Regions from separate parts of the Hydrogenophaga sp. PAMC20947 genome, predicted to be linked through region 2. Evidence: predicted binding sites of a transcription regulator. Region 2 holds the regulator's gene; the other holds the start of a gene.
What was found. Region 2 encodes FNR, which switches genes on or off when oxygen is low (the NO sensors DNR and NnrR bind a similar motif). Its sites were predicted from a motif close to TTGATNNNNATCAA; they were not measured.
Positions count from the first base shown of each region.

Region 1: a site for FNR is predicted at 9,566-9,579, ahead of E5678_RS05920 (hemerythrin domain-containing protein). Genes of this name have one in related genera too.

Region 1 is NZ_CP039252.1:1,311,990-1,328,113, forward strand. It holds gene E5678_RS05870 (DUF533 domain-containing protein) at 1-400, opposite strand, end outside; gene E5678_RS05875 (septation protein A) at 538-1,098, shown strand; gene E5678_RS05880 (BolA family protein) at 1,091-1,366, shown strand; gene E5678_RS05885 (peptidylprolyl isomerase) at 1,432-2,214, shown strand; gene E5678_RS05890 (aspartate aminotransferase family protein) at 2,414-3,826, shown strand; gene E5678_RS05895 (heparan-alpha-glucosaminide N-acetyltransferase) at 3,905-4,597, opposite strand; gene E5678_RS05900 (alpha/beta hydrolase) at 4,659-5,399, opposite strand; gene E5678_RS05905 (SGNH/GDSL hydrolase family protein) at 5,747-7,561, shown strand; gene E5678_RS05910 (hypothetical protein) at 7,749-8,141, opposite strand; gene E5678_RS05915 (DUF2721 domain-containing protein) at 8,209-8,676, opposite strand; gene E5678_RS05920 (hemerythrin domain-containing protein) at 8,932-9,468, opposite strand; gene E5678_RS05925 (DUF4148 domain-containing protein) at 9,721-10,233, opposite strand; gene E5678_RS05930 (LysR family transcriptional regulator) at 10,495-11,412, shown strand; gene E5678_RS05935 (DUF808 domain-containing protein) at 11,428-12,399, opposite strand; gene E5678_RS05940 (phytanoyl-CoA dioxygenase family protein) at 12,426-13,244, opposite strand; gene purL (phosphoribosylformylglycinamidine synthase) at 13,356-16,124, opposite strand, start outside.
Region 2 is NZ_CP039252.1:675,056-691,179, forward strand. It holds gene ilvD (dihydroxy-acid dehydratase) at 1-681, shown strand, start outside; gene lgt (prolipoprotein diacylglyceryl transferase) at 766-1,608, shown strand; gene E5678_RS03105 (enoyl-CoA hydratase/isomerase family protein) at 1,615-2,382, shown strand; gene E5678_RS03110 (universal stress protein) at 2,450-2,893, opposite strand; gene E5678_RS03115 (cation-translocating P-type ATPase) at 3,016-5,430, shown strand; gene ccoS (cbb3-type cytochrome oxidase assembly protein CcoS) at 5,492-5,629, shown strand; gene ccoN (cytochrome-c oxidase, cbb3-type subunit I) at 5,698-7,143, shown strand; gene ccoO (cytochrome-c oxidase, cbb3-type subunit II) at 7,155-7,844, shown strand; gene E5678_RS03135 (cbb3-type cytochrome c oxidase subunit 3) at 7,856-7,993, shown strand; gene ccoP (cytochrome-c oxidase, cbb3-type subunit III) at 8,020-8,934, shown strand; gene ccoG (cytochrome c oxidase accessory protein CcoG) at 9,090-10,463, shown strand; gene E5678_RS03150 (FixH family protein) at 10,498-10,785, shown strand; gene E5678_RS22560 (hypothetical protein) at 10,833-11,132, shown strand; gene fnr (fumarate/nitrate reduction transcriptional regulator Fnr) at 11,213-11,932, opposite strand; gene hemN (oxygen-independent coproporphyrinogen III oxidase) at 12,090-13,493, shown strand; gene E5678_RS03170 (sulfite exporter TauE/SafE family protein) at 13,548-14,219, shown strand; gene E5678_RS03175 (DMT family transporter) at 14,226-15,122, opposite strand; gene aceA (isocitrate lyase) at 15,513-16,124, shown strand, end outside.

The DNA of each region.
Region 1 (16,124 bases), 640 kb from region 2:
CGGGTACTGCACCCTCGCCCGCGGCCACCACCGCCTCGGCGGCCTGGTCAAAAGCTTCGGTCGCCGCTTCGCTCAGGCCGAGTTTGCTTTTGAGATCGGTCAAGAATTGAACTTCGGCAGCGCTTTGCCGCCCATCGGCATCGCACACGGCCACCGCCATTTCATAGGCCAGCTGCCGTTGGCCCGGGTCTTGCAATTGAGCCAGCGCATCGTCCAGCGCAACCCGTTTGAGCAACACGTCCTGGTACAGCCCGGCCAAAACCTGGGTTCCCGTTGATTCGTCCAGGCGCTGCGCCATGTTCCGAATGGCTTCTCGCTCGGCGTCGGCCTTGTGGCCGTCGGCGAAGGCCGCCATGAGGGCGACAGTCAGCAGGGCTTGTTGCGGGTGATCGGGTGTCATGGCGGTCTCTTCAGTCGGGTTAAAACAAGCGGCTTGGTGCGTGTGAAGCATCATCCGGGCTCGGAAAGGTTCAAGGTGGCCCCAGTGAGCACCACCTTTAAAGCCAAGCCTAAGTCTAAACACCGATAATCCGAACGATGCGCTTTTTGATTGACTTCTTTCCCATTGCCCTGTTCGTGGGTGCCTACAAGCTGTACGACATCTACACCGCCACTGCGGTGCTCATGGCCGCCACCCTGTTGCAGAGCAGCATCATCTACGCCGTCGACCGCAAGCTGCAAACGCTGCAAAAGGTCACGCTGGCGCTGGTGATCGTTTTTGGGGTGCTGACCCTGGCGCTGCACGATGAACGGTTCATCAAGTGGAAGCCCACGGTGCTGTACTCCAGCATGGCCATCGTGCTCGGAGCGGCCCTGTGGGGCTGGAAAAAGAACTTCCTCCAGATGCTGCTCGGCACCCAGCTCAGCCTGCCCGCCGCGGTGTGGGCGCGCCTGACCGTGATCTGGATCGGGTATTTCCTGTTCATGGCCGCGATCAACGCGTACGTCGCCACCTACTACTCCACCGAAGACTGGGTGAATTTCAAACTCTGGGGTTATGCCTTCCCGGTGATTTTCATCGTGGGCCAGGGCCTCTACATTGCCCGGTTCATCAACGATGACGCCGACAAAGAAACCGAGGTCAAGAACCATGAGTGAAACCGCGATTCCCACCCAGGCGGCGCTGGAGGCCACGTTGCGCGAAGCCTTGGCGCCCGAAACCCTCGTGGTGCTGGACGAAAGCGAGGCCCACGCGGGCCATGCGGGCGCCAACGGTCTGGGCTACGGTACCCATTTTCGCGTGCGCATTGGCGGCGCAGCGTTCGCGGGCAAGTCTCGTGTGGCGCAGCACCGTCTTGTGTATGATGCGCTGCAAAAATTCACCGATGCCGGATTGCACGCGTTGGCCATTGAAATCCAGCGCTAGTACGGCTTCCAGTCCATTTTTCCGTGTCTTTTTCATCTCCGTTTTTTTCTACTCCCTTGAGGAACATCATGAAATTCTCTTTGTCGGCCCTTGCAGCGGCCGCCCTGATCGTGGCTGCCCCCTGGGCTGCCGCTCAAAACGTGGCCATCGTCAATGGCAAGGCCGTGCCCACGGCGCGGATCGAGATGCTGGCCAAGCAGGCAGCTGCGGCGGGCCGCCCGGTGGACGAAGCCACCCGCGCCCAACTGAAAGAAGAAGTCATCCTGCGTGAAATCTTCATGCAGGAAGCCCTGAAGCGCGGCATCCCCGCCACCGAAGACTACAAAGTCCAGATGGAGCTGGCACGCCAGACCATCATGATCCGCGCCATGTTCCAGGATTACCAGGCCAAAAACCCGGTGACCGACGAAGAAGTGAAGGCCGAGTACGACAAGTTCGTCGCGACCAACGGCGGCAAGGAATACCGCGCCCGCCACATCCTTGTTGAAAAGGAAGACGAGGCCAAGGCCATCATCGCTTCGCTCAAAGGCGGCGCCAAGTTCGAAGACATCGCCAAGAAGCAATCCAAAGACCCAGGGTCGGGCGCCAATGGTGGTGACCTGGATTGGGCCAACGCGGCCAGCTACGTGACCGAGTTCTCTGAAGCCATGATCAAGCTCGAAAAGGGCCAGATGACCCAGGAGCCCGTCAAGAGCCAGTTTGGCTGGCACATCATCCGCGTGGACGACGTGCGCCAGGCCCAGTTGCCCAAGCTCGAAGAAATCAAGGATCAGATTTCCCAGCAGATGCAACAGCAAAAGTTGGCCAAGTTCCAGACCACCTTGCGCGAAAAAGCCAAAGTGGAGTGATTTCTGGCGCATTGCGCCAGATGCCCCACATCAGAAAAGCGCGGCCTGTCCGCGCTTTTTTTTGCCTGGTTGAGAGCCCGAAGCCCACTGGTGCCAACGTCCCTTGGCGCATTGGACCGCCCTGCACCGCCTGAATTTGGTTCAATTGGTACCCGGGCTCACCTTGTTGACCCTGCCCATCCTGTCAGGAGCCACACACATGTCTATTCCAGACACCGTCGCCACTTTCACACCGTCCACTGCAGCACCGGCCACCCGCGCCGGGCTGGACTGGGCTCGCGCCCAGGTGTTTCTGGCCCGTGAGCGGGAAAGCTATGTTCAGCGCAACCCGCGCTCTGCTGCCCTCGCTGCGCGGGCGCAGCAACACCTGCTGTTTGGCGTGCCCCTGCACTGGATGACCGACTGGGGAACCCCGTTCGCCCTGCATGTGGACCACGCCAGCGGCGCGCAGGTCACCGACGCAGACGGACACATGCTTGCAGACTTCTGCTTGGGAGATACCGGCGCCATGCTGGGCCATTCCCCCGGGCCCGTGGCCGCCGCCCTGCAGGCCCAGGCCACCCGCGGCTACACCACCATGCTGGCCACGGAAGACGCCTCGGTGGTGGGCGAGGCACTGGCCGAACGGTTTGGGTTGCAGTATTGGCAGTTCGCCATGAGCGCGACCGATGCCAACCGCTACATCGTTCGCTGGATCCGAGCCGCCACGGGCCGCAAGAAACTGCTGGTGTTCAACGGCTGCTACCACGGCACGATCGAAGACGTGTTTGTGGATCTGGTGAATGGTGTGCCCGTGCAGCGCGGCAGCCTCCTGGGCCAGGTGCACGATCTCACCGAGCACACCGTCGTGGTGGAGTTCAACGACCTGGCCGCGCTGGAAGCGGCCTTGGCCGAAGGCGATGTGGCCTGTGTGCTGGCAGAGCCCGTCATGACCAACATCGGCATGGTGCTGCCCCAGCCCGGTTATTGGGAGGCTGCCCAGCGCCTGATCCAGCAATACGGGGCTTTGCTGGTGGCCGACGAAACCCACACCATCAGCACCGGCCCCGGTGGCTACACCCAGGCGGCTGGCCTCAAGCCCGACGCGCTGGTGCTGGGAAAACCCGTGGGCGGCGGTGTGCCCTGTGCGGTGTACGGCATGAGTGCCGACCTGGCCGCGCGCGCCATACAGGCCAAACAGGATGCGCCCCCGGGCCACAGCGGCATCGGCACCACCCTCACCGGCAACATGCTCGCCATGGCCGCCATGCGAGCCGCGCTCACCGAAGTGATCACCCCCGCGGCGTATGCCCACATGCTGCCGCTGGCCGAGCAGCTGGCTGAGGGGGTGCGCGCCTTGATCGCCTGTTACCAGCTGCCATGGTGTGTCACCCAGGTGGGCACTCGGACCGAGTTCCAGTTCACGCCCACACCGCCGCGCAACGGCGCCGAGGCCGGCGCCATTCTGGACGGCGAGTTGGAGCACCTGATCCACCTCGGCTTGCTCAACCGTGGCGTGATGATCACCCCGTTTCACAATATGATGCTGGTCTGCCTGCAGACCACGGCAGCCGATGTGGAGAGGCTACTCACCGCGCTTGACGACGTGCTCGGAGCGATTGTTGTTGCATGACAGTTGGCGGCTGCCCAGGCCCGCTCGGGTTGGGCCCGCCGTTAACTTCTCGTGGGGTCTCATCCCCTGCGGGAGCCATCAACCCAGGGCCCAAAACGCTGCAGCGATCAAACCCAGCATCACCGGCTGGTGCAGCAGGTAGTAGCTGAGGCTCCAGCGGCCCAACACCACCAGGGCACGCTTTACCAAGCCCTGCGCAGGGGTCTGCCCTGCGCCCAGCCAGGCCGGACGATTCGCCAGCGCCCAACGCCCGGCCGCTATGCCCCACCACATCACCCCCAGCCAGGGCAACACAGGCACATAGTCTTCGGTGATCGGCAACTGGCTGATCAGGCCCAGAGCGTTCAGCCCCGGCTGATTGAGCACCGCCAGCGCAGGCCAGGCGGCTATGGCCAGCGGCGCCACAAACTTGGCCCCAATGGCCAAGGCGCCCAGCGGCCAGAGCAACACGCCCCACCCCGCCGTGAGCCGCACCAGAATCAGCATCACCGCAATGCCGTGCAACACGCCAAAGTAGATGAAGCTGTCGGGGAACATCAGCATGGACCCCACAGTCACCAGCCCTGCCGCTCCAGCCACCCGGCCCCAGCGCTTCCAGAAACGCGACCAGGTTTGCCCCTGCTGTGCTGCGACAGCCTGCGACAGCCCCGCCGTGAACAGAAACAGGCTCACGATGGCCGTGCGCTGCCAGGTCCAGAACGGATCGTGGTGGAAGTTTTGATCGATCAGGCCGTGGTAATTCAGATCAAAACAGAAGTGGTACGCCGTCATCCACAAGATGGCGATGGCGCGCAAGATGTCAATGCGGTCGAGGCGTTGGTTCACGGTGCGGTCAGGTGAGGTCAAGGAGGTGCCGGGTCAGTTCCACGGGCGCGCTCACCATCGGATCGTGTCCGGTATCCATTTCTACCACCCGCCATCCCGGATCAATGCGAACCTTCACGCGTGAGGCCGCAATGGTTGGCAGGGCCGGGTTGGTGCAATCGATAAAGGCTCTCGGCAATGCAGCGACCCGGTCTGCATTGAAATGCAGCGCCTGCTGGTAGACCGAAAAAGGCTGCGGCGTCTGGCGCCGGTTGACCCAGTCGCGGTTGGCGCCACTCAGGCCGAACACACAGGCGTCGGGCGGTGGGAAGCTGATGCCGCCACTGGATTCAGCGGCTTTCACGCGGGCTTGCTGGGTCTCGGCCGCATGACGGCTGCTCCAGCTCTCGCCGGGTTCGGGCACCACGGCGTCCAGGTACACCAGATGTGCCAGCAGGCCGGGATGCTCATGTTGCAGACGGTCTGCCACGCCGGTGATGACGATGCCGCCGTAGCTGTGGCCCACCAGCACCACGCGCTGCAGTTCTTCCGCCTGGATCAGGCCCACCACGTCCTGGACGTGGGTGTTCAGATCAATGTCCGGGCCCATCAGGTGCGCTCGCTCGCCCACGCCGGAGAGCGTAACGGCATGGGCTACATGGCCGGCTTGTCGCAGCAAAGGCAGCACCCGCGCCCAACACCACGCGCCATGCCATGCGCCGTGCACCAATACAAAGGCGGGTTTTGGGGTTTCGGTGGGTGTGTTCACAGGCAATCTCCTTGGCAATATCGGTTTCCACTGATGGTCAAAGTTTTCGGCCAAAAAATTCCGTTCGATTCTTGCACGCCCGAAGCCCCGTGGCTTCGGTCCGCAGCGGACCACCGGCAAGCCTTTTTTTAAACAACCACCGCCATTCAACCCACGACACTGGCTGACCTCCATCTAACCGGTTAAGCGACAGCCTGAGCGATCTCAAAAACAAAGTGTTCACACGCGACCTCTTCGGCAACTGCTGGGTCAACGGGTCGGCACGCCACGAATCCACACTCACTCCATTGTTATCGAGCAAAGTGCACCCCGCCCCAGGTCCAAACTGCGCCTACCGCGGAACATTCTTGAACTCAAACGCCTTCTTCTCCTTCACCGCGATTGCCGCAACCACGCTGCTCACCGGGTGCGCCAGCAGTGGCTCATCCACAGCAACGGTAACCAATCCCTACAGCGCCACCGGCAGCAGCACACTGGGCGAAGTCCAGGTCAACACCATGCGGGTGTTTGGCGACAGCTACTCAGACACCGACTACACCAGCTCCATCGGCACCATCAACTGGTCGGAGCAGTTGCAGGCCAATGGACTGGTATCGGAAAACCTGAACTACGCCATCGGTGGGGCCTCGGCCACCAGCGGTGGTACAGAGTCGACCTTTGAAAAACAACTCGCCACGGCACTGAGTGGCAAGGCCATTGCAGATGGCGATCTCTCGGTGGTTTATCTCGGCTACAACGACATCGGCAACTCAGGCAGCGCTGACAATCTGGTCACCGCATCCGCAGACTACCTGACGGGTATCAATGAACTCATTGCGGCCGGCGCCGCAGACGACAACAGGCGGATATTCGTCACCCAGATCCACGACTGGAGCCGCAATCCGAATGTGGTCGACAGCACGTCAGGTCAGGTGACCACGTGGAACACGATGATTGCCGGCATTGCCAACACCCAAGCAAACATCATCGCGGTGGACTTGTACACGGCCTTCGAGCGCATTTACGCAACGCCGGAGGCTTACGGGTTTGCCAACGTGACCACGGCCGACGCCAGCCGATCCAGCATCGACACCCTGTACTTCAACGGCAACCATTTCGGCAGCCTGGGACAGCAAGTCATCACCAGCGTTTACCAGCACTACCTCACCCGCGGATGGGACTGGGCCAACAGCGTCAGCGCGGGCACCGACTCGGCCGCCCAGCTCAATGCAGACATCGATGATGGCACGCTGGTGTTGAGCACGTCTTTCGGAAAAACAAAGGGGCAGGCGCTTCAGTATGGGTTTCGGCTGTTGCCTCTTGGCATCACGGAGGAGAATGCGCTGAGTCAATCCTCATCGCAGACCAGCCAGGTGTTTCGTCCGTTCAGCGAACAAACCTCATTTTCACAATCAACGCCCTCAGGGCTGGCACTGGATTTCGGCCTGGGCACCTCGGAAAAGCCAAGCGATGCCCGGATCGGTGTGGCACTGTTCCAATACCAGCAGTCCACAGACTTGACATCCGCTCAAGAGCACCAGTCTCGCCAATACACATCCAACGCCCTTTCCGCCTACTTGCACCAACCCTTGGCCGGCGGGATGTTCAGCTCTCAGGTGTCCCACCTGAACCTGGATTTCACCAACCAGTCCCAAGACGACCTCGTCAATCTGAATTTGACCAACGAGAACACCGGTGACACTTGGTCCATGGTCAACAAGTTGCGCTATCCCATGCGCAGTGGTGGTCTCAGCATCACCCCTTGGGTATCGCTGACTGGACAGACCCACAGCCTGGATGCCGCCGAGTTTTCTTCGCTCTACACCTCCGACGTGAAATACAGTTCGTCGCGCATGAATGAACTGCTCTCCGGCGTGGGTGTTGATATCCAGTCCAATCCCATCTTTCTCAAAGGGGGCGCCCAAGTTCAGTTCGGTGGCAGCTTGAACCACACATCCAGCCTGTACCGTGACGCCATCACCGTGTCCATGGAAGAGTCGAACACGGCGGGCTTCGTGCAAAGCGAGGTTTTTCAGTCAGAGAAAATCAACTCCACGCTGCTGAGTCTTCAAGCAAATATGCTTTTGAACAAGCGGGTTCGATTCAGCGCCACGTATGGCGCCGAATTGCAGGATGTAAAAGACACGTCCAGCCTCGCCATCCTGGCCCACTTCAGCTACTGATCATTTGGCGCCCCACCGATCCAGAAAGGTTCTCTGCGCAGCGGGTCGCGAAGAATCTCATTCCCGCGCCCGTCGCCTCTTCCTTGAGTTCCGGGATCAGCCTCGGTGTTCCCATCACGGCCTCCTGTGCTCAAAGGATAGGAACAGGTTGTCTACCCGACGAGGGACAGTCCATTTTGGCGATAGATCAAAGCTCCTCCCGAGCTTCCACCACCAGTTGACGAACCCGCGAACCTTTTACCTTCACCACCGCCCTCACCTTCAGCGTTTGCTCGGCCTCGAGCCGCACCCGCTGGTGGTAGTCGAGCCCGTCGGTCTGGCCTGGGCTGTGGCTGGGGATGCGTCGGCTCCATTGGCGTTGGCCGTCGAATTCAACGCTCAGTTCGTGCCAGGGCTCATTCGAGGGGGCTTTGGTGGCCACATTCGTCGTTGCTGAAGGCACGTCGACCAGCAGCGTCACGTCCACATCAAATACCCGCGCCCGGGCCAACTGGCCGGGGATGGTGAGCACGGCAACAGAGGCGCTGCCGGCGTCGGTTTGCCAGTGTTCAGGCGTGGCGTTTGCAGGACTGTTGGGCATGTAAGGTTTGCTGTTCAATTTCGGGTGGATTCTGGAAAATGGTAGGGGGCGGCTGGTGACCAAGCCTTCAGGGGTGGTCGGTGGGCGGTTTCATTGGGCTGGGTATGCGCACCGAGAGGGTGGCTTTGTGCACTTCCTGCAGGAAATAGGTCAGCCCCGTCACCATGGCCAGGGTGGCGCAAGTGAACAGCAGGCCGATGACCCATTTCAGATCAAACTGCAGCAATACCTCCAGAAACAGCGAGCCGATCACGGTACAGACCAGCAGTGCGGCCAGGGTGCAGGCGGTGATGGCGGCGCTGGCGAGGTGGCGGCGGCGTTCCAGGCTGTGCAGCTCTTCGTTCTGGTTTGCGCTCAACTGCGCGCCCGGGGGCTGGCTCAGTTCAGACAAACGGCGGCCACGGTCGATGATGCGGGCCAAACGGCCGGCCATGACGTTGAGCAGGCCGGCGATGCCGGTTAATAGAAAGGCTGGCGCAAGCGCAAGCTGGATGGCGTGACCGACGTCACCGATGTTGAGCACGGTATTGAACATGGAGCTCCGATGGCTGTTGTGGAAACCATGCCGCCCTGCGGCCGACATGCTCAGCACCTTCCAGCCTGGCCAATGCCCCACTCAACCCGCCTCAAAAGCAGACATGAGGATCTGTTTGTGTTGTTGGCTGCACTCGCCGCCGGCTGGGGGGCTGGCCACAAATGTATCAAAGCCCGTGGAATCGTGCGTGCAGCGCCCAGCTGCCTTTCGCGGGGCTCCGCCGCCCGTCCCACTCCGCGCGGCCGAAGGCCGGGATCAGATGTAAGCGTTGACGGGTTTGACGTGGCGCATGTGCAGCGACATACCCAAGGCCGCCATGTGGTTGCTGTTGCGCCCCAGAATTTCTTCGGCCAGTGGCAGGAATTCGGCTTCTTCGAACCGGGCATGCCCCTGGTATTCCGAGACCAGGCGGTGGAGTTCGCTCACGTCCAGGTGGGTGTTGTGCCCTTTGGCCACCTGCTTGAGGTCTTTTTCCAGCTGCTTCCAGAGCAGTTCGATGGCGCGGTGCTCGTTGGTGAGGCGTTGAGCCATGGCTTTGACGCGGGCCAGTTCTTCACCGGGCTTCGCGCTGGCGATCACGGCGGGAAACAGCTCACGCTCTTCTTCGAGGTGGTGTTCGAAGATGGCTTCCCGAAAAAATTCCAGCGATTGTTCGGCGATAGAGCGGGCGCGAGCTGCGGGCTCCAGCAAGGCGGGGAGTTCGTCCAGCGCTTGCAGGCGCTTGAGAATGCCGACGTGGCAGTTGCTGAAATTGCTGATGGGGGTGTCGACTGGGCTCTTTGTCTCGGACATGGGGGGCTCCTCTGGCTCGCGGCGTGGGCATCAGAGGTGCCCTGGAGCACGCGCGATGCGGTGGTTCTGCAGTCTAGGCAGCGCTGGCATTGGCACCTTGATGCAAGTCAATACTCGTGAGCAAAGGGTTGCCCTCAGGAATTCTCTTGCGAAAAAAAGCCAGCTGCGTATGCACGCTGCCGGCTTGATATTGCGCCCGAGGGTGCCTCGGAGGGGGGACCCGTCACGAAATCGGTTGACCGAAGTCGCTTCTTAACGGGCAGAGACTTGCGCGTTGGCTGGGTTCTGGGCCACAGCATTGTCGGTGGCGTAGCGCGCTGGGTAGGCCTGGGCCAGGGTCTCGCCGGTTTCACCGTTGATCACGATGTCGCCTGTGCGCTGGGCCAGGGCCAGCTCAGCCTTCACGTCTGCGCGGGTTTTGGTGGACAGCGTTGCGGGGAATTGGGCGGGGTTCAATTCGGCCACGGTCTGGCCGGTTTCGCCGTTGGCGATCACATCACCAGCTTCCTGGGCAGCGGCGAGTTCGGCTTTCACCTGGGCGCGGCTCAGACCTTCGGTGGTGTAAGCAGCGGGGTACAGGTTGGGAGACACGTCTTTGGCCAGGGCACCGCTCTCGCTGTTGGCGATCACGTTGCCGGTGCGCTGGGCAGCGGCGAGTTCGGCTTTCACCTGAGCACGGGTCAGGCCACTGTCAGCGGCAAATGCGGAGCCCGAAGCCACAGCGGCGACGGCGAGAACGATGGCGGAGAATTTTGCGGAGTTCATGGTGTGTGTCCTTTCGAGACGGAAATACAAAGGTTTGAATGACTGGCTGATGGATCGTGCCGGCCACACGGCCGGTTGTCTTTTCACTGCGATTTCGCTTCTTTTCGATTTGTTTCGGAAGCGTTGTTTGCTGCGATGAATGAACTTTAAAACGATCATCCATCGGGAAAAACCCTTGGTTTAGAGACTCTGTATTGCGGAATGTGAAACAATCGAGGCTTCGAAACCCCAATTATCTGAACTATGGACCGATTGAGCTCAATGCGCGTGTTCTTGCGCGTGATCGACGAAGGCGGCTTCGCTGCTGCCGCGCGCGCTCTGGACATGTCGCCTGCCGTGGTGACACGCCTGGTGGCTGATCTGGAAGAACACCTGGGTACCCGCTTGCTGCACCGCACGACCCGGCGCCAATCGCTCACCGAAGCGGGTGAGCAGTATGTAGAGCGGGTGCGCATGATCCTGCAGGATCTGGACGAAGCCCACGCTCTGGTGAGTTCGCAGACCCAGGAGTTGAGCGGCACGTTGCGGATTCTGGCGCCTCCGGTGCTGGCCACCCACATCCTTTCCCCTTCGCTGGCGGGCTTTCGGCAGGCGTACCCGAATATCTTGCTCGATATCGAGGTGGCGTCGCATCGGGAGCCGCCCATCGAGGACTTTGACGTGACCCTGATGGGCGCGGACGCAAGCTTTGACGGCAACATCGTGGCGCGCAAGGTCATTTCAACCGAAGCCATTCTGGTGGCTTCACCGACCTATCTGGCCAAACGCGGCTCGCCCGCCACACCTGCCGACTTGCTGCAACACGACTGCCTGCGCATGACGCCATCGGGCTTGCGCAACCGACCCTGGCACCTGTTCCGCTCAGACGACGAATCACAGGTGGCCGACGTGGACGTCAAGCCTGTTTTGTGGGCAAACCACACCGACACATTGATGCGTGCGGCAATTGATGGCGCCGGCATCACCGCGACCACCGTGGAACTGGCCGCGCCACACCTGTTCACGGGGGCGCTGGTGCGGGTGTTGAGCCCGTGGATCACCAACCGCTACACACTGTACGCCGCCCTGCCCAGCCGCAAGTTCATGCCGCAACGCACCCGGGTTTTTCTCGACTACTTCATCGAGCAGACGCGCAGCAACGTTGCCAGGGCGCTGTCGGTGTGCGACGGCGGCTGCTGAGGGGCGGGTAGCGCCTCAATGGGCTGGCGCGTGCCCGCGCAAGCGTTGTACGGTGTTGAACACCCAAACAGCCACGCCCCCTGCGATCAGCCCGGCGACACCGCCGGCCAAGCTGTTCAGCAGGCCGCCAACCCAGCCCATATTTTCGGTGAGCTGCTCCACAGCGTGGCCCAACGCCGGGATGCCGTGCAACAGGATGCCGCCGCCGACCAGGAACATGGCGGCAGTGCCGACCACCGAGAGGGCCTTCATCAGCCAGGGGGCAAACACCAGAATGCCCCGGCCAAAGGCCTGCTTCCAGCTGGCCACCTGACGGGTCAGGTACAAACCGGCGTCGTCGAGCTTGACGATGCCTGCGACCAAGCCATAAACCCCCAGCGTCATGATGATGGAAATCCCGACCAAAACAGACACCTGGCGCCCAAACGATGCGGCGGCCACGGTGCCCAGGGTGATGACGATGATTTCGGCGGACAAGATGAAGTCGGTGCGGATGGCGCCTTTGATCTTGCCTTTCTCGAAGGCCACCAGATCGACCTCCTCGTCGTTCACGGCCTTGACCAGATCGGCATGGTGGGCGTTGTCCTCAGCTTTGCTGTGAAAGAAGGCATGCAGGAGTTTTTCAGCGCCTTCAAAACACAGGAACAGGCCGCCCAGCATCAGCAAGGGGGTGATGGCCCACGACGCCACGGCGCTGATCACCAGCGCGGCTGGCACCAGAATGGCTTTGTTGAGCAGCGATCCTTTGCACACCGCCCAGACCACGGGCAACTCACGATCGGCCCGCACACCGGTGACCTGCTCTGCGTTGAGCGCCAGATCGTCGCCCAGCACCCCAGCGGTCTTTTTGGCGGCCATCTGGGTCATGGCGGCCACGTCATCGGCGGCGCTCATGCCTTGGCGGGCAGCAACCTTGGTCATGACGGCCACATCGTCGAGCAAGGTGGCGATGTCGTCGATGAGGGCGAGAAGGCTGGATGCGGCCATGGGGTGAAGTTCTTTCGGGTGCGTGGTCAGGCCGCAGGCCAGACCAGTGGAAAAAGGGGATCGGTCATCGGGGCGCCATCGGGCAAGCGCTCACGGAGGCCGGGAAACGGTGGCGACGTGCGCCAGGGGCGCGGCGCATGGCGCGCATCATCGCCGAGGTAGCGCGCTGAGAATACACGGCGGCGCGTACCGGGCGGCGTGCCATTCGATGCGTGCAGGCTGAGCATGTGGAAGGCCACACAATCTCCGGGCTCCAGTGCCCAGCCCAGTTGGCGAAAGCGCTGCGGCTCGGCATCGATGGCCGGCAACTCGGCCAATGCCCCGTCGGGGAACCATTTGGCCTGGTTGTCGCGAAAGGTGCGCGGCATGTACCAGGTGCCTGCGTGTGAACCCGCCACGAAGCGCAGCGTGCTCGCCAGTGGCACCGGATCCACAGGGGTCCAGAAACTCACGTTTTGGCGGCCGCTGACGTTGTAGTAAGGCTGATCCTGGTGCCAAGGGGTTGGCTGGCGGGTACCCGATGCCTTGACCAGCAGATGGTCGTGGTACAGGCGCGCTGTTTCACTCTGCATCAACTGGGCGGCGATGTGCGGCAGCGCTGAGTTTTCCAGAATCTCCCGGTACGCCGGGTTGTTTTGCCAGGTGCAGAAATCTTCGACAAACCGGCCCGGATCATCCTTTTCGCTGGCCACCAAGGCCAAGGGGCTCAGATGGGCCAGGTTGCGTTCGACGCCGGCTTCCAACTGCCGCAAGTCTGCCGCGCTGAGCACCCCACGCAAGACCACCGCACCATCGGCAGCATAGGCCTCGATGGTTTCCGGGTTCAACGGGTAGGTTTTCGACATCGGAACGAAGTCAGCAATGCCTTAACCCAGGAACACCACGGAACTGGCCTTGCCATGCCGCTGGTGTTGCCCCCCTTGATGGGGTGACGTGCAAAGCACGGCGCGGGGGTGTCATCCCAAAGCCCGTCGCGCATTGCGCCAGATGCGCATCCACGGGCTCTGCGCGGCTGGATCGCCGTTCGTCCAGCTCATCTGGATGTTGCGGAACACGCGCTCGGGGTGCGGCATCATGGCGGTGAAGCGGCCGTCGGCCGTGGTCACGGCGGTCAGGCCGCCCGGGCTGCCGTTGGGGTTGAACGGGTATTGCTCGGTGGCGGCGCCCGCGTTGTCGACATAGCGCATGGCGGCCAGCGCTTTTGACGCATCACCGCGGTGCTTGAAGTTGGCGTAGCCTTCGCCGTGCGCTACCGCAATGGGCAAGCGGCTGCCGGCCATGCCTTGCAGGAACAGGCTGGGCGATTCCAGCACCTCGACCATGGACAGGCGCGCTTCAAAACGCTCGCTCTGGTTGGTGGTGAACCGGGGCCAGGCTTCGGCACCGGGAATGATGTCGGCCAACTCGGCGAACATCTGGCAGCCGTTGCACACGCCCAGGCCAAAGGTATTTTGACGGGCGAAGAATTCCCGGAACTGGTCGGCCAGCACATCGTTGAAGGTGATGCTGCGTGCCCAGCCAATGCCGGCACCCAGGGTATCGCCGTAGCTGAAGCCGCCACAAGCGACCACGCCCTGGAAATTGCGCAGGTGGGCCCGGCCCATTTGCAGATCCGTCATGTGCACATCAAAGGCTTCGAAACCGGCTTGCGTGAAGGCGTAGGCCATTTCCACATGAGAGTTCACGCCCTGCTCCCGCAGGATCGCCACCTTCGGGCGCGACAGGTTCAAGAACGGCGCGGCCACGTTGTCGGCCGGGTCGAAGCTCAGCGATACATGCATGCCCGGGTCTTCTGCCAAGCCTGCGGCGGCGTGTTCGGCGTCGGCGCAGGCCGGGTTGTCGCGCTGCTGGTTGATCTTCCAGCTCACGCTGTCCCACACCTGGTGCAGGTCAAACAGGTCGGCACTGAACACGGACTTGGTGTCGCGCCAGACCTGCAGCTTGCCCTTGCCCACCTCAATGGGGGAACTGAGCGGGCGCGTTTTGCCTATGAAATGGCTGTGCTTGGACAAGCTGTGCTTGCGCAGGGTTTGCATCACGGCATCGCGCTCCGTGGTTTTGACCTGGATCACCGCGCCGAGCTCTTCGCTGAACAACGCCTTGAGCGTGAGCTCTTCGCGGCGCGCGCTGACCTGGGTGGCCCAGTTTTTCGCGTCGCCCGAATCCATGCGGCTGTCCGAGATGCCGTCACCTTCGATGAGCAGCATGTCGATGTTGAGCGACACGCCAATGTGGCCGGCAAATGCCATTTCGGCTGCGGTGGCCAGCAGGCCGCCGTCGCTGCGGTCGTGGTAGGCCAGGATTTGACCCTGGGCACGCAGCGCGTTGATGGCGTTGACAAGGTTGATGATGTCTTGCGGATCGTCCAGATCGGGCACGCCATCTTTCACCGGGCAGCCGGGCTGGTTCAGCGTCTGGCCGAGAATGCTGCCGGCCATGCGGTGCTGGCCTTTGCCCAGATCGATCAGGATCAGGGTGGTGTCGTCGATCTCGGTATTGAGTTGAGGGGTGAGCGTGTTACGCACATCGGCCAAAGTGGCAAATGCGGTCACGATCAGGCTGACCGGTGAAGTCACTTTCTTTTGCTCTGTCACCCCCGCCCACTGCGTGCGCATCGACAAGCTGTCTTTGCCCACGGGAATGGAAATGCCCAGCGCCGGACACAGCTCCATGCCCACGGCCTTGACCGTTTCGTACAGCGCAGCATCTTCGCCCGGCTCACCGCAAGCCGCCATCCAGTTGGCGCTGAGCTTCACACGGGAGAGTTCAAACGGAGCGGCGAGCAGGTTGGTGATGGCCTCGGCCACCGCCATGCGGCCCGAGGCCGGCGCGTCCAGCGCGGCCAGCGGCGTGCGCTCGCCCATGCTCATGGCTTCGCCAGCGAACCCGGAAAAATCGGCCAGCGTCACAGCGCAGTCGGCCACGGGCACCTGCCAAGGGCCCACCATCTGGTCGCGGTGGCTCAGGCCCCCCACGGTGCGGTCGCCGATGGTGATCAGGAAGCGCTTGGACGCAACGGTGGGGTGGCTCAGGACATCGATCACGGCCTTTTGCAAATCCACGCCGGTGAGCTCCATGGGCACCGCCCGGCGCACCACGGTCTTCACATCGCGGTGCATTTTGGGTGGTTTGCCCAGGAGCACGTCCATCGGCATATCCACCGGAGACTCTTTGCCCTCGTCAAACACCGTCAGATGGCGCTCCTCGGTGGCCACGCCGACCACCGCAAACGGACATCGCTCGCGCTCGCAAAAAGCCTTGAATTGCTCCAGCGATTCGGGCGCGATGGCCAGTACATAACGTTCCTGGCTTTCGTTGCACCAGATTTCTTTGGGCGCGAGCCCGCTCTCTTCGAGCTGCACGGCGTTGAGGTCAAAGCGTGCACCGCGCCCGGCATCGTTGGTCAGCTCGGGGAAGGCGTTGGACAGGCCACCTGCACCCACGTCGTGGATGAACAGAACGGGGTTGTTCTCACCTTGCGCCCAGCAATGGTTGATGACCTCTTGCGCGCGGCGTTCGATTTCAGGGTTGCCGCGCTGCACGGAATCAAAGTCGAGCGAAGCGGCGTTGGTGCCGCTGGCCATGGAGCTGGCAGCGCTGCCGCCCATGCCGATTTTCATGCCCGGGCCACCCAGCTGGATCAGCAGGGATCCAGCCGGAAAATCGATTTTCTTGGTTTGTCCGGCATCGATCACGCCCAGGCCGCCCGCGATCATGATGGGTTT
Region 2 (16,124 bases):
GTGGCTTTCAGCCAGGCCACACGCTGGCCCAGCCTGGATGTGGACCGCGCAGAAGGCTGCATCCGATCCGGTGAACACGCTTTCTCGCAAGAGGGGGGCTTGGCGGTTTTGTTCGGCAACATCGCGCTGAACGGATGCGTGGTGAAGACCGCGGGTGTAGACGATTCGCTCCTGGTGTTTGAAGGCAATGTGCACGTCACCGAATCACAAGACGAAGCCGTGGCCAACATTCTGGATGACCAGGTCAAGGCGGGCGATATCGTGGTGGTTCGCTACGAAGGCCCCAAGGGAGGCCCAGGCATGCAGGAAATGCTCTACCCCACCTCATACATCAAGTCCAAAGGCCTGGGCAAGGCCTGCGCTTTGCTGACCGACGGCCGTTTCTCCGGCGGCACTTCGGGATTGTCGATTGGCCACGTATCGCCCGAAGCGGCGGCGGGTGGTGCCATTGGGCTGGTCCGCAACGGGGACAAGATTCGGATCGACATTCCCAACCGCAGCATTCATGTGCTGTTGTCAGACGAAGAGCTGGCCAAGCGCCGCGCCGAACAGGATGCGCTGGGCTGGAAGCCGGCTCGTCCGCGCCCGCGCAAGGTGTCGGCCGCGCTCAAAGCCTATGCGTTGCTGGCCATGTCGGCCGACAAAGGGGCTGTGCGCGATCTGTCCATGCTGGGTGGTTGAACTGGCGTTGAACAAGCAGGTGCTCCAACGGGTTATGTTGTGTCGTGCTGAAGCAGGCATGGCTTGCGTGCACAATCACCAGCCATGCTGATTCATCCCCAAATCGATCCTGTCGCCCTCCAACTGGGGCCACTGGCCATCCACTGGTATGGCCTGACCTACCTGGCCGCGTTCGGCTTGTTTCTGTGGCTGGCCAATGCCCGGCTGAAACACGAGCCGTTTGCTTCCGTTCGTGTGCCCCAGCCCTGGACCCGGCGCGACGTGGAGGACATTCTCTTTCTGGGTGTGATGGGGGTGGTGGTCGGCGGTCGGGTGGGGTATTGCCTTTTTTACAAACCCGCCTATTACCTCTCGCATCCGTTGGAAATTTTTGCGGTCTGGCAAGGTGGCATGAGCTTCCACGGCGGACTGCTCGGCGTGATGCTGGCCATGGTCTGGTATGCCCACAGCCGCCAGCGCGCATTTCTGGACGTGATGGACTTCGTGGCTCCTTGTGTGCCCACGGGCCTGGCCGCTGGCAGGGTGGGCAACTTCATCAACGGTGAGTTGTGGGGTCGTGTCGCTGATCCTTCATTGCCGTGGGGCATGGTTTTCCAGGGCGCAGGCGAGGCACCTCGACATCCCTCTCAGATCTACCAGTTTTTGCTGGAAGGGCTGTTGCTGTTTGTGTTGTTGTGGTTTTACGCACGCAAGCCTAGGGCCCGGGGCCGGGTCTCGGCGATGTTCCTGGTGGGCTATGGCTGCTTCCGGTTCATCGCTGAATTTTTCCGGGAGCCCGATGCGTACCTCGGTCTGTTGTCTCTGGGGATGAGCATGGGCCAATGGCTTTGCGTGCCGATGATCGTGGGCGGGGTGGGGTTGTGGTTGTGGTTTGGCCGGCAGGCGGCCAACCCGGCCACGCCTGTCGCGCGCAATTCAAAGGCTTGATCGGATATGGCCGGACAGGTGTTGGTTCATCGTGACAGTGCCGTCTTGCGGGTCACCTTGAGCCATCCTGGCAAGTTCAACGCGATGTCCCGCGCCATGTGGCGCGAGCTGAAAAGCGTGTTCGATGCTGAAGCCCATCGAGAAGACCTTCGGTGTGTGGTGATCGCCGGTGAAGCGGGCCATTTCTGCTCGGGCGGGGATATTTCGGAGTACCCCACCTTTCGTTTTGATGAAGCGGCCTTGCGCCAGTTTCATGAGGGCGAGGTGTGGGGCGGATTGCAAGCGGTGCTGGATTGCCCAGTGCCCGTGCTGGCGCACATTGAAGGCAACTGCATGGGTGCGGGTGTGGAAATCGCGAGCTGTTGTGATTTGCGCGTGGCGGGGCAGGGCGCGCGCTTTGGGGCTCCGATTGCCCGCCTCGGGTTTCCGATGGCGCCGCGCGAGGCTCAGCTGGTGGCCCGGGAAGCTGGCGCCGCGGTGGCTCGGTCCATGTTGCTGGAAGCCGCAGTATTCGATGCGGATCAGATGCTGACCCACGGCTTTTTGAACACAGTTGTGCCTGACACGGATGTCGCGCCTGATGTGAACCGGCGCGCAGCGAACATCGCTCAGCTGGCTCCGCAAGCCGCGCGGATGAACAAATCCACACTGCGTCTCCTGGCGTCGAGCGGGATTTCCGAAGCGTTGCTGAGCAGCGCCTATGCCTTCGCCGACAGCGCGGAGCACCGCGAAGGCATTTCAGCCTTTCTCGCCAAGCGCCCGCCCGTCTTTTGACACCGAGGTGCTCAGCCCTTTGAGCATCCCATGAGCACGGTTGGTGCGCGTGGGATGCGCGCGAGCCTTACCTCAACACCAAGACCGGAATATGGGAATGCGTCAGCACTTGCTGGGTCTCGCTGCCCAGCAGCAAGCGCTTGAGCCCTCGGCGGCCGTGAGAGGCCATCACGATCAGATCGCATTTGTTGCGCTTGGCCGCTGCAATCACCGCTTCCGAGATCAGATCAGACTTCACCGTAACGGGCTTGACCTTGACCTCTCGCAATTGCCCGGCCGATTTCACGGCGTTCACCACGGCCATGGCCTCGTCGTGCCATTGTTTTTCAATGCGCGCCACTTCCGAGGCTGCGAGTGCGACGCCCCCTTCAAAGTAGGTTTGCGGGTAGCGCGGCACCACTTTGAGAGCCACCACGTCTGCGCCCGTGATGTCGGCCAACTGGATGGCGTGTTCCACCGCTTTATTGGACAGCTTGGAACCGTCGGTTGCCACGAGAATACGCTTGTACATGAAGATCTCCCCAAAGGATTGTGATGAATGAACCGTACCCAACCCTTAGGCTACCAAAGCCGGCGCGGCAACGGTTGACTTAAATCAAGCGGATGAAACCTCTTCTGAATTATCCTGAGGACATGAACGAGGCCGTCGCTGCGCCCCCTGCCGGGCGTCACCTGGGAACAGATTTTCGCGATCCCGATGTTGGCGGGGGTCTTGCGCCCACCGAGGGTGTGTTTGGTGCGCACCGCGGACCGCTGACGGTGACCGACAGTTTTGCGGTCCTTGATGACCCCGTGGAGCAGCGGGATTTCACCGAGTACGCCGAGGTGGACGGCCGGCCACTTGCCGAATCCGTGTTGATGGTGCAAGGCATGTACTGCGCGGCCTGCGCCGACACCGTGGAATGTGCCCTGCAAGATGTACCCGGCGTGGAAAAGGCGCAAGTCCACGCAGCGACCCGGCGGCTGACCGTGCGCTGGGACCCCGCTCAGGTGCCGATGTCCCGGTTGGCGCAATTGGTCGGTGAAACCGGCTATCGGCTGCTGCCCATGCACCAGGCCTTGTCCATCAGCGAACGTTTGCGGGAAACGCGCCACGCTTTGTGGCGCCTCTTCGTGGCTGGTTTCTGCGCGATGCAAGTGATGATGTATGCCTTGCCCGCCTATGTCACCGTGCCGGGGGAGATTCCGGCCGATATCGGCCAGCTGTTGCGCTGGGCGAGCTGGCTGCTCAGTTTGCCCGTGGTGTTTTTTGCGTCGGGGCCTTTTTTCAGCAGCGCCTGGCGCGATCTCAAGCATGGCCGTGTCGGCATGGATACCCCGGTATCCATCGGAATTCTGGTGAGTTTCCTGGTGAGCTCAGCGGTGGTGTTTGACCCGGCTGGTCCCTGGGGGCACGAGGTCTGGTTTGACTCCCTCACCATGTTTGTTTTCTTTTTGCTGGGTGGCCGCTACCTGGAGCTCAAGGCGCGCGACCGCACCGCTGGCGCCCTGGACAGTTTGATGAACCGGCTGCCGGAAGTGTGTGACCGGCGCAAGGTCGACGGCAGCTTCGAGTCGGTGTCCGCTCGGCGTCTGGTGCTGGGCGATGAAGTTCGTGTTCAGGCCGGGCAGGCTTTTCCGGCAGATGGCACCGTTCTGAGCCACAGCGCTACCGTGGACGAAGCCTTGTTGACGGGAGAGTCACACCCTGTTGTCCGCCAGCAGGGTGAGTTGGTGGTGGCTGGGAGTTTCAATTTGGCTGGACCGGTGGAGCTTCGCGTCGATCGGCTGGGACGGGACACGCGTTTCGCACAGATCGTGTCGCTGATGGAAAAAGCCAGTACCGAGAAACCACGTCTGGCCATTCTGGCCGACCGGATTGCAGCCCCTTTTCTGGTCCTGGTGCTGTTGGGAGCCGCCTTGGCCGGGTGGTATTGGTGGCAGATCGATCACACCAAGGCGCTGGCCGTGGCGGTTGCCGTGCTGATCGTCACATGCCCTTGCGCGCTTTCGCTCGCAACCCCTGCGGCCATGTTGACTTCTGCGGGGGCTCTGGCACGTCGCGGCATTCTGGTGCGCCGACTGCAGGCCCTGGAAACCTTGTCTCGCATCAATGCCGTCGTTTTCGACAAAACGGGGACGTTGACCCACGACCGCCTGGAACTCGACCGGGTGAAGACCCGTGAGGGCGTGCGATCCGAAGAGGGCCTGGCGCTCGCTGCCGCGCTGGCGCGTGGCTCGCTCCACCCGGTTTCCCGCGCTTTGGTGGCTGCCGACAGCGATGGCTCGCCCGACCGCGCTGGCGCTGCCGAGTTGACGCAAGTGGTGGAATTGGCAGGCCAGGGTATGCAGGGCGAGCGGGTCGACGGCCGTTGGATCAAGCTGGGATCGGCCGCATTCTGTGGGCTTCAGGGATCGGTGCTGGATGCTGACACCGAAGCCAGCGTGTACCTTGCGGATCAAGACGGCTGGCTGGCTTCATTTGAACTCCGGGAAAGTTTGCGGGAAGACGCTCAGCAGGCGGTCCAGGCGCTCAAGGCGTTGGGGCTTGAGACCTGGTTGCTCTCGGGGGACCGTGATGCCGCTGCCCAATGGGTGGGACAGGCGGTGGGCGTGGATCATGTGATCGCGGGAGCCTCGCCGGAGCAAAAGCTCGCCGAAGTGAGCGATTTGCAGGCGCGCGGCTGGCGCCTGGCGATGGTGGGCGATGGCTTGAACGATGGGCCTGTCCTGGCCCGCGCCGACACCTCGTTTGCCTTGGGCCATGGCGCACCTCTGGCACAGGCGCAGTCCGATTGCGTGATCCAGGGCGGGCGGTTGATGGATGTGGCCCTGACCGTGCAGCAGGCGAGGGCGACCTTGCGCATTGTCAAACAAAACCTGGCTTGGGCCGCGCTGTACAACGCTGTGAGCATCCCCATGGCCCTGGTGGGCTGGATGCCGCCCTGGCTGGCCGGCTTGGGCATGGCGGGCAGTTCATTGCTGGTGATCGCGAATGCCTTGCGACTGACGGCCTATGGCGGGGTGACTGGGTCGGATACCCCGGCGATCCAGGGCGCAGTCGCATAATATCCGCCAGTGCTTATTCATTGACAATACGTCCGTTTGCGGCCGTGCTTAGAGGTGCCTCATGGATATCTTGTACTTGCTGATCCCTGTGTCGGTGTTGCTCGTGTTTTGCATCATCGCTATGTTCTGGTGGGCCCTGCAGGCGGGTCAATTTGACAACATCGAGCGCGAAGGCGAGCGCATTCTTCGTGACGATTGATTTAAGTCAAGGCGATAGCGGTTGTCAATAATCACACTCTCAGTAGTGACATTTGTGAGGAGTTCTGTATGTCCGTGACAGCAAAGACCAGCCAGGCGGCGGTCTATAACGATAAAGTGGTCAGGCAATTTGCCGTCACGACCATCATCTGGGGTGTGGTCGGCATGCTGGTGGGCGTGTTCATTGCCGCTCAACTGGCTTGGCCTGACATGACGCAGGGCATCGAGTGGTTGGCTTATGGTCGCATCCGCCCCTTGCACACCAGTGCGGTGATTTTTGCGTTCGGCGGGTCGGGTTTGATCGCGACCAGCTATTACGTGGTTCAGCGCACCTGTCAAACACGTCTGATCTTTGACAAGCTGGCCGGGTTCACCTTTTGGGGCTGGCAGGCGATCATCATTTCGGTGGTGATCACGTACCCCCTGGGCCTGACGGAGAGCCGCGAATACGCCGAGATGATCTGGCCGATTGATGTCTTGATCGCCGTGGTCTGGATCGCCTATGCCATCGTGTTTTTTGGCACCATCAGCGCGCGCAAGGTTCGCCATATTTATGTGGCCAACTGGTTCTACGGTGCGTTCATCATTGCCATCGCGCTGTTGCACATTTTTAATAACCTCCAGTGGCCAACCAGCTTGACCCACTCATACTCCATGTATGCCGGTGTGCAAGATGCGATGGTGCAATGGTGGTACGGCCACAACGCGGTGGGCTTCTTCCTGACCGCTGGCTTCCTGGGCATGATGTATTACTTCATCCCCAAGCAGGCCGAGCGTCCCGTTTATTCCTATCGCCTGTCGATCGTGCACTTTTGGGCGCTGATCTTCACCTACATGTGGGCAGGTCCTCACCATCTGCATTACACCGCTTTGCCCGACTGGACCCAGTCGGTTGGCATGGTCTTTTCGCTCATCTTGTTGGCTCCCAGCTGGGGCGGCATGATCAACGGCATCATGACCCTCTCGGGCGCCTGGCACAAACTGCGTGACGATCCCATCCTGCGCTTCCTGATCGTGTCGCTGTCGTTCTATGGCATGTCCACCTTCGAAGGCCCGATGATGTCGATCAAGACCGTCAACGCGCTGTCCCATTACACCGACTGGACCATTGGCCACGTGCATTCTGGTGCCCTGGGCTGGGTGGGTCTGGTGACCATGGGTTCCATGTACTACATGATTCCGCGCCTCTTTGGCCAGAAGAAGATGTATTCGGTCCCCGCCATCGAAATCCACTTCTGGGTGGCGACCATCGGTATCGTGCTCTACATTGCTTCGATGTGGATCGCGGGAGTGATGCAGGGTTTGATGTGGCGCTCGGTCAACCCCGACGGCAGTCTCACCTACACCTTCGTTGAATCCGTGAAGGCGACTTTCCCCTTCTATGTGATCCGTTTGTTGGGTGGTCTGCTGTTCCTGAGCGGCATGTGCATCATGTTGTGGAATGTGCTGAAAACAATCGGCCAGGGTCGGATTGAAGAAGTGCGCATCCCTGCTCTCAATCCTGCGCACGCTTGAGGACAATAAAAATGGCAAACCAAGCAAAACCCAAAGGTTTCACGCACGAGCGCATTGAAACCAACAACTTCCTGATGATCGTGCTGATCACCATCGTGGTCTCGATTGGTGGTCTGGTGGAAATTGTTCCCCTGTTCTTCCAGAAGTCCACGACCGAGCCGCTGCCAGGTGTGAAACCCTACACGGCGTTGCAGCTGGCTGGCCGGGATGTCTATGTGAGCGAAGGTTGCTACAACTGCCACTCGCAGATGATCCGCCCCTTCCAGGCCGAGACGCTGCGTTATGGCCCATATTCTGTGGCTGGTGAGTTCGTGTACGACCGACCATTCCAATGGGGTTCCAAGCGCACGGGACCTGACCTTGCCCGAGTGGGTGGCCGTTACAGCGATGAATGGCACCGCATTCACCTGAACAACCCGCGTGATCTGGTGCCCGAGTCCAACATGCCGGCCTACAGCTGGCTGGACAAGAAAATGGTCAATGCGGAAGACTCTCCAGGCCGTATGGAGGTCTTGCGCAAGCTGGGCGCGCCCTACACCGACGAAGAAATCGCCAACGCGGTTGCTGAAGTCAAGGGCAAGACGGAGATGGACGCCGTGATCGCCTATCTCCAGATGCTCGGTACGGCTCGATCGGCTGCGTCTATGGCTGCGGCCACTGAGGCGGCGGCAACGCCTGCGGTTGAAGCCAAACCCCAATAAGGAGTTGCATCATGGACATCAACGATCTGCGCAGCGCGATAACCGTCGTCAGTTTGCTGACCTTCGTGGGCATTGTTGCCTGGGCTTGGTCCCGTCGCAACCAGGCGGATTTTGACGAGGCAGCGCAGCTGCCTTTCCAGGACGAATAAAACCCGCTACGAACAAGAGAAACATCATGAGCGACTTTACGAGCGAATTCTGGAACTACTACGTGATCGGCTTGGTCACCCTGAGCATCATCGCTTGCGCGGTATTGCTGTGGATCAGTGGCACCACCAAGGTGGTTTCAGCGGCTGACAACACCACGGGCCACGTGTGGGATGGTGATTTGCGTGAAATGAACAACCCTCTGCCAAGGTGGTGGGTCTACTTGTTCATCATCACGGTGATTTTTGCCTTTGTGTATGGTGCCCTTTACCCCACGTTTGGGCGCTACCAGGGCTTGCTGGGCTGGTCTTCTGCCGGTCAACACGCGGCGGAAGTCAAGAAGGTTGAAGCTGCGATCGCACCGATCTATGCGAAGTTCGATGGCATGACCCCAGAACAAATGGCCGGGGATTCCCAGGCCATGGCTATCGGTGAGCGTTTGTTCATGAACTATTGCGCGCAGTGCCACGGTTCTGATGCTCGCGGAGCCAAGGCTTTTCCTAACCTGACCGATGGCGACTGGCTCGGCGCTGGCGATCACGCGTACATCAAAACCACCATCACCCAGGGCCGTACCGGCGTGATGCCTCCCATGGCCGCCGCTGTTGGTAACGCTGATGACGTCCGCAATGTGGCGAACTATGTGCTGAGCCTTTCAGGCAGCCCGCATGACAGCATTCGTGCCTCTCAGGGCAAGTTGAAATTCGCGGCTTGTGCCGCGTGTCATGGACAGGACGGCAAAGGTATGGCGGCCATTGGTGCCCCCAACCTGAGCGATGGTGTCTGGTTGCATGGCTGGGGGGAAGAGGCCATTATTTCGGCGGTCAACAAAGGCTTCACCAATGCCATGCCTGCACAGGCGGCCTTGTTGAATGAAGAGCAGATCAATGTCCTGGCGTCCTACGTCTGGGGCATGTCCAACAAGTCTGTCGCTGCCAACTGAGCGTTTTCTTGACGAGGCCTTTCGGGGCCTCGTGGTATTTTTAAGTCAGGGATTTTGTGAGCTCTACTACGCCAGACGCTGCTTCCAGCCCTCTTGCGCCGGTCAGCAACACCCCCAGCGACACGCCAAAGGGCATTCCGCCCGATGACGAAGTGATGGTGTCGTTGTATGCGTCAAGCAAGAAAATTTATCCGCGATCGGTCAAAGGCCTGTTTTCGAACTGGCGTTGGGCAACGGTCTGGCTGACGCAGATTGTTTTTTACGGTTTGCCCTGGCTGCAGTGGAATGGTCGCCAGGCCGTCTTGTTTGACTTGGAAGCGCGCCGATTTTTCATCGGTGGCTTGGTGCTTTACCCGCAGGACTTCATTTACCTGACGGGTCTTCTGGTGATCTCTGCACTGGCGCTGTTTTTGTTTACGGCGGTGGCCGGGCGCTTGTGGTGCGGCTACGCCTGCCCCCAGACCGTTTACACCGAGATTTTTCTCTGGATAGAGAAAAAGGTTGAAGGCGATCGTTCGGCGCGCTTGCGGCTGGACAAGGCCGCATTCTCGGGTGAAAAGCTCGGCAAGAAGTGGCTTAAACACGCTTTGTGGATCTCGTTTGCCTTGTGGACAGGGTTTACCTTTGTTGGGTATTTCACCCCCATTCAGGAGCTCGCGGCGTTGTCTCTTGCGGCGTCGCTGGGCCCTTGGCAAATCTTCTGGGTGTTTTTCTACGGCTTTGCGACCTATGGCAACGCGGGTTTCATGCGCGAGCAGGTCTGCAAGTACATGTGCCCCTATGCGCGCTTCCAAAGTGCGATGTTCGACAAAGACACCATGATCGTCACCTACGACGAGGCGCGTGGAGAGCCCCGTGGGCCGCGGTCCAAGAAGGCCGACCCCAAAGCGCTCAACCTCGGCTCTTGCGTCGATTGCACTTTGTGCGTTCAGGTCTGCCCCACGGGTATCGACATTCGCAATGGCCTGCAATACGAGTGCATCGGCTGCGGCGCCTGCATTGACGTGTGTGACGAGGTGATGGAGAAGGTGGGTTATGCCAAGGGGCTGATCAAATACTCCACACAGAACGGCATGGCCAATGGGTGGTCTACCGCCCAAATGATCAAACGCGGCCTGCGCCCTCGGGTGTTGGTCTACACAGCTATCCTGATGGCGATCACCGCAGCCGTGATGGTGAGCCTGTATTTGCGCACGCCATTGAAAGTCGACGTGATCAGGGATCGCGGTGCGCTGGCACGCATGGTGGATCAAGGGCGCATTGAAAACGTGTTCCGCCTGCAGGTCATGAATGCCACGGAGTCGCCTCAGACCTATGTGATCACGGTTTCTGGTTTGGACGGCGTAACGATTGCGTCCGAGTCCGAAATCACAGTGTTGCCCACCGAGGTTCGATCCGCCGTGCTGCGGGTTCAGATTCCACCGAACTCGGCAAAAACGGGGTCGCACACCATCCATTTTGATGTCCGCTCTACCGGCAAGGATGTGTCTCAAGTCTCCGAAAAGGCGGCCTTCCTTGTGCCCCGTTGAAATGCAACCTATGTCCTATGTCCAGGAGAACCCCATGACCTCGAACTCAACCGATCCTGTGCCTCCCGTTGCTTGGTGGAGTGTTCCCCACATGTGGATGGTGGTGGGTGGCCCGGTGGTGGTTGTGATCGCAGCCATTGCAACGGCTGTGATTGCGGTGAAGTACCAAGATCCGGTCCTGAACAAGAACGACTATGAACGCGACCTGAAAGCGGCCCATGCCCTTGAGGGCAAAGCGCGCGAGGCGGCTTTGTTCAACATGATGCCCGCTGGCCAGGCGCGCAATCACGCCACCACCCAGGTCGCACCGCCCGCAAATTGAATACGCTGCACAGACATTGCTCTGACAGCAATACAGGAGAGTGACCCATGAAGGCAAAGCGTTGGATGTGGATCATGTGGCCCGCTTTTTTGATGGCCGCGGTGTTGGAGATGTTGGTCTTTGCCTTTGTGGATCCCAGCGAGATGCATTGGCAAGGACAAAGCCTCAGCCTTTCGCGTGAAGCCATCTACACAGGGGCATTTTTCATCTTTTGGATGGCTACGATGCTCTCCAGCGCCTTGACAACTTTGTTGGCGATGTCGCCGTTTGAGGTCAACCGTTGCCCGGTCCCTGAGCAGGATCGCCCGCGTGAATGTGCGAAGAATGCTACCTGTGATCGAGCTTGATCTTCTCGATAAAAAAATGCCCCCTGCGGGAAATTCTGCAGGGGGCTTTTCTTTTTGGCGGAGCGGTTCGATTCGGTGCTTTATCCGCAGGTCTGCGGATTCACAATGCGCCGCAATCCGTCGGTGTCCTTGATGTGAACGTAGCGCTGCTTGACCTCAATGATGCCATCTTCAACAAACTTCGAAAAGGTTCGGCTCACGGTTTCCAGCTTCATGCCCAGATAGCTGCCGATCTCCTCGCGTGTCATGCGCAGGATCAGTTCGGACTGTGAGAACCCGCGCGCGTGCAAGCGCTGCACCAAATTGAGCAGGAAGGCTGCGAGCCGCTCTTCCGCACGCATGCTGCCCAGCAGCAGCATCACGCCATGGTCGCGCACAATCTCGCGGCTCATGATTTTGTGCATGTGATGCTGCAGGGTGGTGAATTCGCGCGAGAGCTCTTCGATCTGGTCAAAAGGCATCACGCAAACTTCAGCGTCTTCCAGGGCAACCGCGTCGCAGGAATGAAGGTCGTTCACGATGCCGTCCAGCCCGAGAATTTCCCCCGTCATCTGAAAACCCGTCACCTGGTCGCGCCCATCCGCCGTGGTCACACAAGTCTTGAAAAAGCCAGAACGCACGGCGTACAGGGATGTGAATTTTTCACCCGTGCTGAACAAGGCCGTGCCGCGCTTGATGCGGCGGCGAGAAGAGATGACGTTGTCCATCTTGTCCATCTCCTCTGGATTCAGGCCCATAGGCAGGCACAGCTCACGGAGATTGCAGTTTGAGCAGGCGACTTTGATGCTTTGAACGTCCATATTTTTCCCCGGGTAATCACTGGGGACTTTACAGCACCGCCAGTGCATCAGGCCATAAACGCCGGGAAACACTGGATTTCTCTTGCGGGCAGCTTTTCGGGGCATACCTAGGCTTGACAAAGATCAAAGGGCGCCCTGGCGTCTTGGGGCACATTCAATGCTCAGTATTGGAGAAAAGTCAGTGAGCCACACGATCCCCGACGAACTGCTAAAGCGGTTCGATATCCCAGGTCCCCGTTACACCTCTTACCCCACAGCCGACCGCTTTATAGAGGCTTTTGGTGAGGCGGATTACATCCAGGCGCTGGAACAACGCCGGGCAGGTTCCATGGCGTTGCCCTTGAGCCTGTATGTGCACATTCCGTTCTGCGAGTCGGTCTGTTATTACTGCGCCTGCAACAAGGTCATCACCAAACACCACGAGCGCGCGGCCGAGTACCTTCGCTACCTGTCCCGAGAGGTGGAGCTGCAGGTTGAGCACTTCGGCAAAGGGCACAACGTTTCGCAGCTGCACCTGGGTGGCGGCACCCCAACCTTCCTCTCCGACGAGGAGCTGGAAGACCTGATGACCATGATCCGCCGCAATTTCACCCTGGTACCAGGAGGGGAATACTCGATCGAAGTTGATCCGCGCACGGTGACCGATCAGCGCCTGCAAACGCTGGCGCGCCTCGGGTTCAACCGGCTCAGCTTCGGGGTGCAGGATTTTGATCCGGCGGTTCAGAAGGCGGTGCACCGTGTGCAGCCCGCTGAGCAGGTGTTTGCGCTGGTGGCCGCGGCCCGAAAAATCGGCTTCGAGTCGATCAACGTGGATCTCATTTACGGCTTGCCTTTGCAAACCCCCGAGTCGTTCGCGCGCACGCTGATCCAGATCAACGAGTTGCGCCCTGATCGCATTGCGCTGTACGCCTATGCGCATCTCCCGACCCGTTTCAAACCCCAGCGGCGCATCGTGGCCGCTGAGCTTCCCAGCCCCGGTGACAAACTGTCGATGTTGTCCGCTTCACTTGATGCGCTGATCGAGGGCGGCTATGTGTATGTGGGTATGGACCACTTCGCGCTGCCCACCGACGCGCTGGCCGTGGCCAAACGCCAAGGGCGCTTGCACCGCAATTTTCAGGGGTACAGCACACAGCCCGATTGCGATCTGATCGCCCTCGGCGTTTCGGCCATCGGGCGCATCGGTGCCACCTACAGCCAAAATGCCAAAACGCTGGACGAGTACTACGACGCCCTGAATCAGGGTCGACTGCCCATCGTGCGCGGGCTGGCCTTGTCCCGTGACGATCTGCTGCGCCGGGCGGTGATCATGTCCATCATGTGCCAGGGAGAACTCGACTTCGAGTCGATTGAGCTCGGACACCTCATCAAGGTCAAGGCGTACTTTGCGCGAGAGCTCGAAGTGCTGGCCGACATGCAGGCCCATGGACTGGTCGAGGTTCACGACAGCAGTGTGAAGGTCACCGCCGCTGGCTGGTATCTGGTGCGGGCCATTGCCATGGTGTTCGACAAAAACCTCCAGGTCGATCTGGACCGGGCCCGTTTTTCCAAGATCATTTGAGTGGGTTTGTCGTTTCAGCCTCTGCGGCCACTGCGCAATGGGTAGAGTAGGGCCATGCAAACATCAATGGCCGTGACGGCCCTGTTCATGGGTTTGGTGGGCGGGCCGCATTGTGTGGCCATGTGCGGTGCTGCCTGTGCGGGCATCGGGCGTGCGGCTGGGGTGCACAGCACCAGGGCCTTGTGGTCTTTTCAGCTGAGCCGCATGGTCGGCTATGCCCTGCTGGGGGCTTTCGCGGCCGGAACCGTGCAAGGGCTGGCCCTGTTGGGCACGCAAACCATCACCATCCGTCCTTTGTGGACCATGTTCCATGCCGCCGCGTTTTTGCTGGGTGTTGTCCTGATCTGGCGGGCGCGCCAACCCGCGTGGATTGAAACCCTGGGGCAGGGCGTGTGGCGCAAGGCGCGACCCGCCTTGAACCGTTTGGGGGGGAAAGCGCCCTTCATCTTGGGCGGTGCATGGGCACTCATGCCCTGCGGCTTGCTTTATTCGGCACTGCTGGTGGCGTCACTGTCAGCCAATGCTTGGGAAGGCGCCCTCATCATGGCGCTTTTTTGCCTCGGCACATCGGTTTCGTTGACAGCGGCGCCGTGGCTTTTGTTGCGCTTGCGCGGCGCAGCGTCGGGCTCTTGGGCGATTCGCCTGGCGGGCCTGGCATTGGCCGCAACCTCGGGATGGGCGCTCTGGATGGGTCTGACCAATCCGACGGGGCTGTTTTGCCTGTAGTCGCGATCAGATGAGAGGGCCGACCCCGGTTGGCTTGCGGCCAGGCAAGGTTGCCAGCACCAGACCAAACAGGGCAATGCCAAACGCAAGCAGTTGCATGGTGGTGAGTTGCTCGCCCATGAAGAGCACGCCGATGGCGGCCGCGCTCAAGGGCAGCATCACGGTGAACACCCCTGCGCGAGACGCCGGCACGACCTTGAGTCCCGTCATCCAGAGCCACACGGTCCACATGCTCGCGGCCAGACCGTAGAACACCAGCAAGGTCCAGATGTTGAGCGGGACGGCTGAAAAATCGTAGTGCCAGGCGACCCACAAACCCATGGGTGTGACCAGCGCAAACCCCCACAGGTTGATGATGGCCGAAATGCGCTTGGGCCCCAGGCCTTCGGTGAGGAGCTTGCCGATCACCACGTACGAAGCCTCACAAACCACGGCAGCAAAAATCAACAAATTGCCCCACACCGAGAGCGGCACACCGATGAAGTGTGCTTCGGCGTTGGCTTGTCCTGCGCCCTCAGGCTTTTGCAGGGAGAACAGGCCAATGCCCACAGCCGCACAGGCGATGGCGCCGAGGGTGCGCAAGTCAATGCGTTCTTTGAGGAAGATCCGGCTGAGCACGGCCACCACGGCCGGTATGGAAGACATCACCACGCCAGCGGCCACCGCCGTCGTGAGGCTCACGCCAAACAGCATGCAGATGGAAAACAGGAAATTGCCGAGAAACGACTCGAGAAACAGCAGACCCTTGGTTCGCCGGGACATGGCCGGCTCTTTGGGCGGCTTGCGCAGCCAGCGCCACATGGCCAGTCCCCCGATGCCAAACCTGAGCCAGGCGAGCAGAAACACGGGGAACACCACAACCAGCGGTTTGGACAGAGCGACATAGCTGCCGACCAAAGACATGCTGAGCGCCAAACAGACATAGGCCTGCCAAGGTTTTGGGGTGAACGACGAATGGGGCATATGGGAGGCGATCATGCCTCAAGGGCAGGGGCCCGCTCGCACATGAACTGCCCTGTCGTTGAGCAACTGTTGATTTCACATGGCGGATGTATCGGTGTATATCGTGAAAGCATGCGATGCTGCAACGCATCATATTTTCTCAATGCAGGAAATCGAATGTCACATAGAGAAATGCAGTAGATATCCCTTTGATTTTATTAAAGAAAATTTTTGTCTTATATAAGACATAAGAGCTTCCTAAAGTCTTCTATAAGACTTAAACTTGTTCCATCGGCGCTTCTTCAGCTTGTTGCCGTCCTGTTTCTTATCAACTTCATGGAGAGTCCCAAAATGCCTCAATCCCTCAACGAACAACTGAGCCGCCAGCAGCAAATCGAAGCGCTGGAAAAAGACTGGGCCACCAACCCACGCTGGAAGGGTGTGAAGCGCGGTTACACCGCAGCCGACGTCGTGCGCCTGCGCGGCAGCATGAACATTGAGCACACCCTCGCCAAGCGCGGCGCAGAAAAGCTGTGGGACAAGATCAACGGCAGTTCCAAAAAAGGCTATGTGAACGCATTCGGTGCGATCAGCGCCGGTCAAGCCATGCAGCAGGCCAAAGCAGGCCTGGAAGCGGTGTATCTCTCGGGCTGGCAGGTCGCCGCCGATGGCAACTCCAGCGAAACCATGTACCCCGACCAGTCGCTGTACGCCTACGACTCGGTGCCCACCATGGTTCGCCGCATCAACAACACGTTCAAGCGCGCTGATGAAATCCAGTGGGGCCGTGGCGTCGAGCCAGGTTCGAAAGAGTTCATCGACTACTTCCTGCCCATCGTGGCCGATGCTGAGGCCGGTTTCGGCGGCGTGCTCAACGCTTTCGAGTTGATGAAGAACATGATCACGGCAGGCGCTGCCGGTGTTCACTTCGAAGACCAGCTGGCCGCAGTGAAGAAGTGCGGT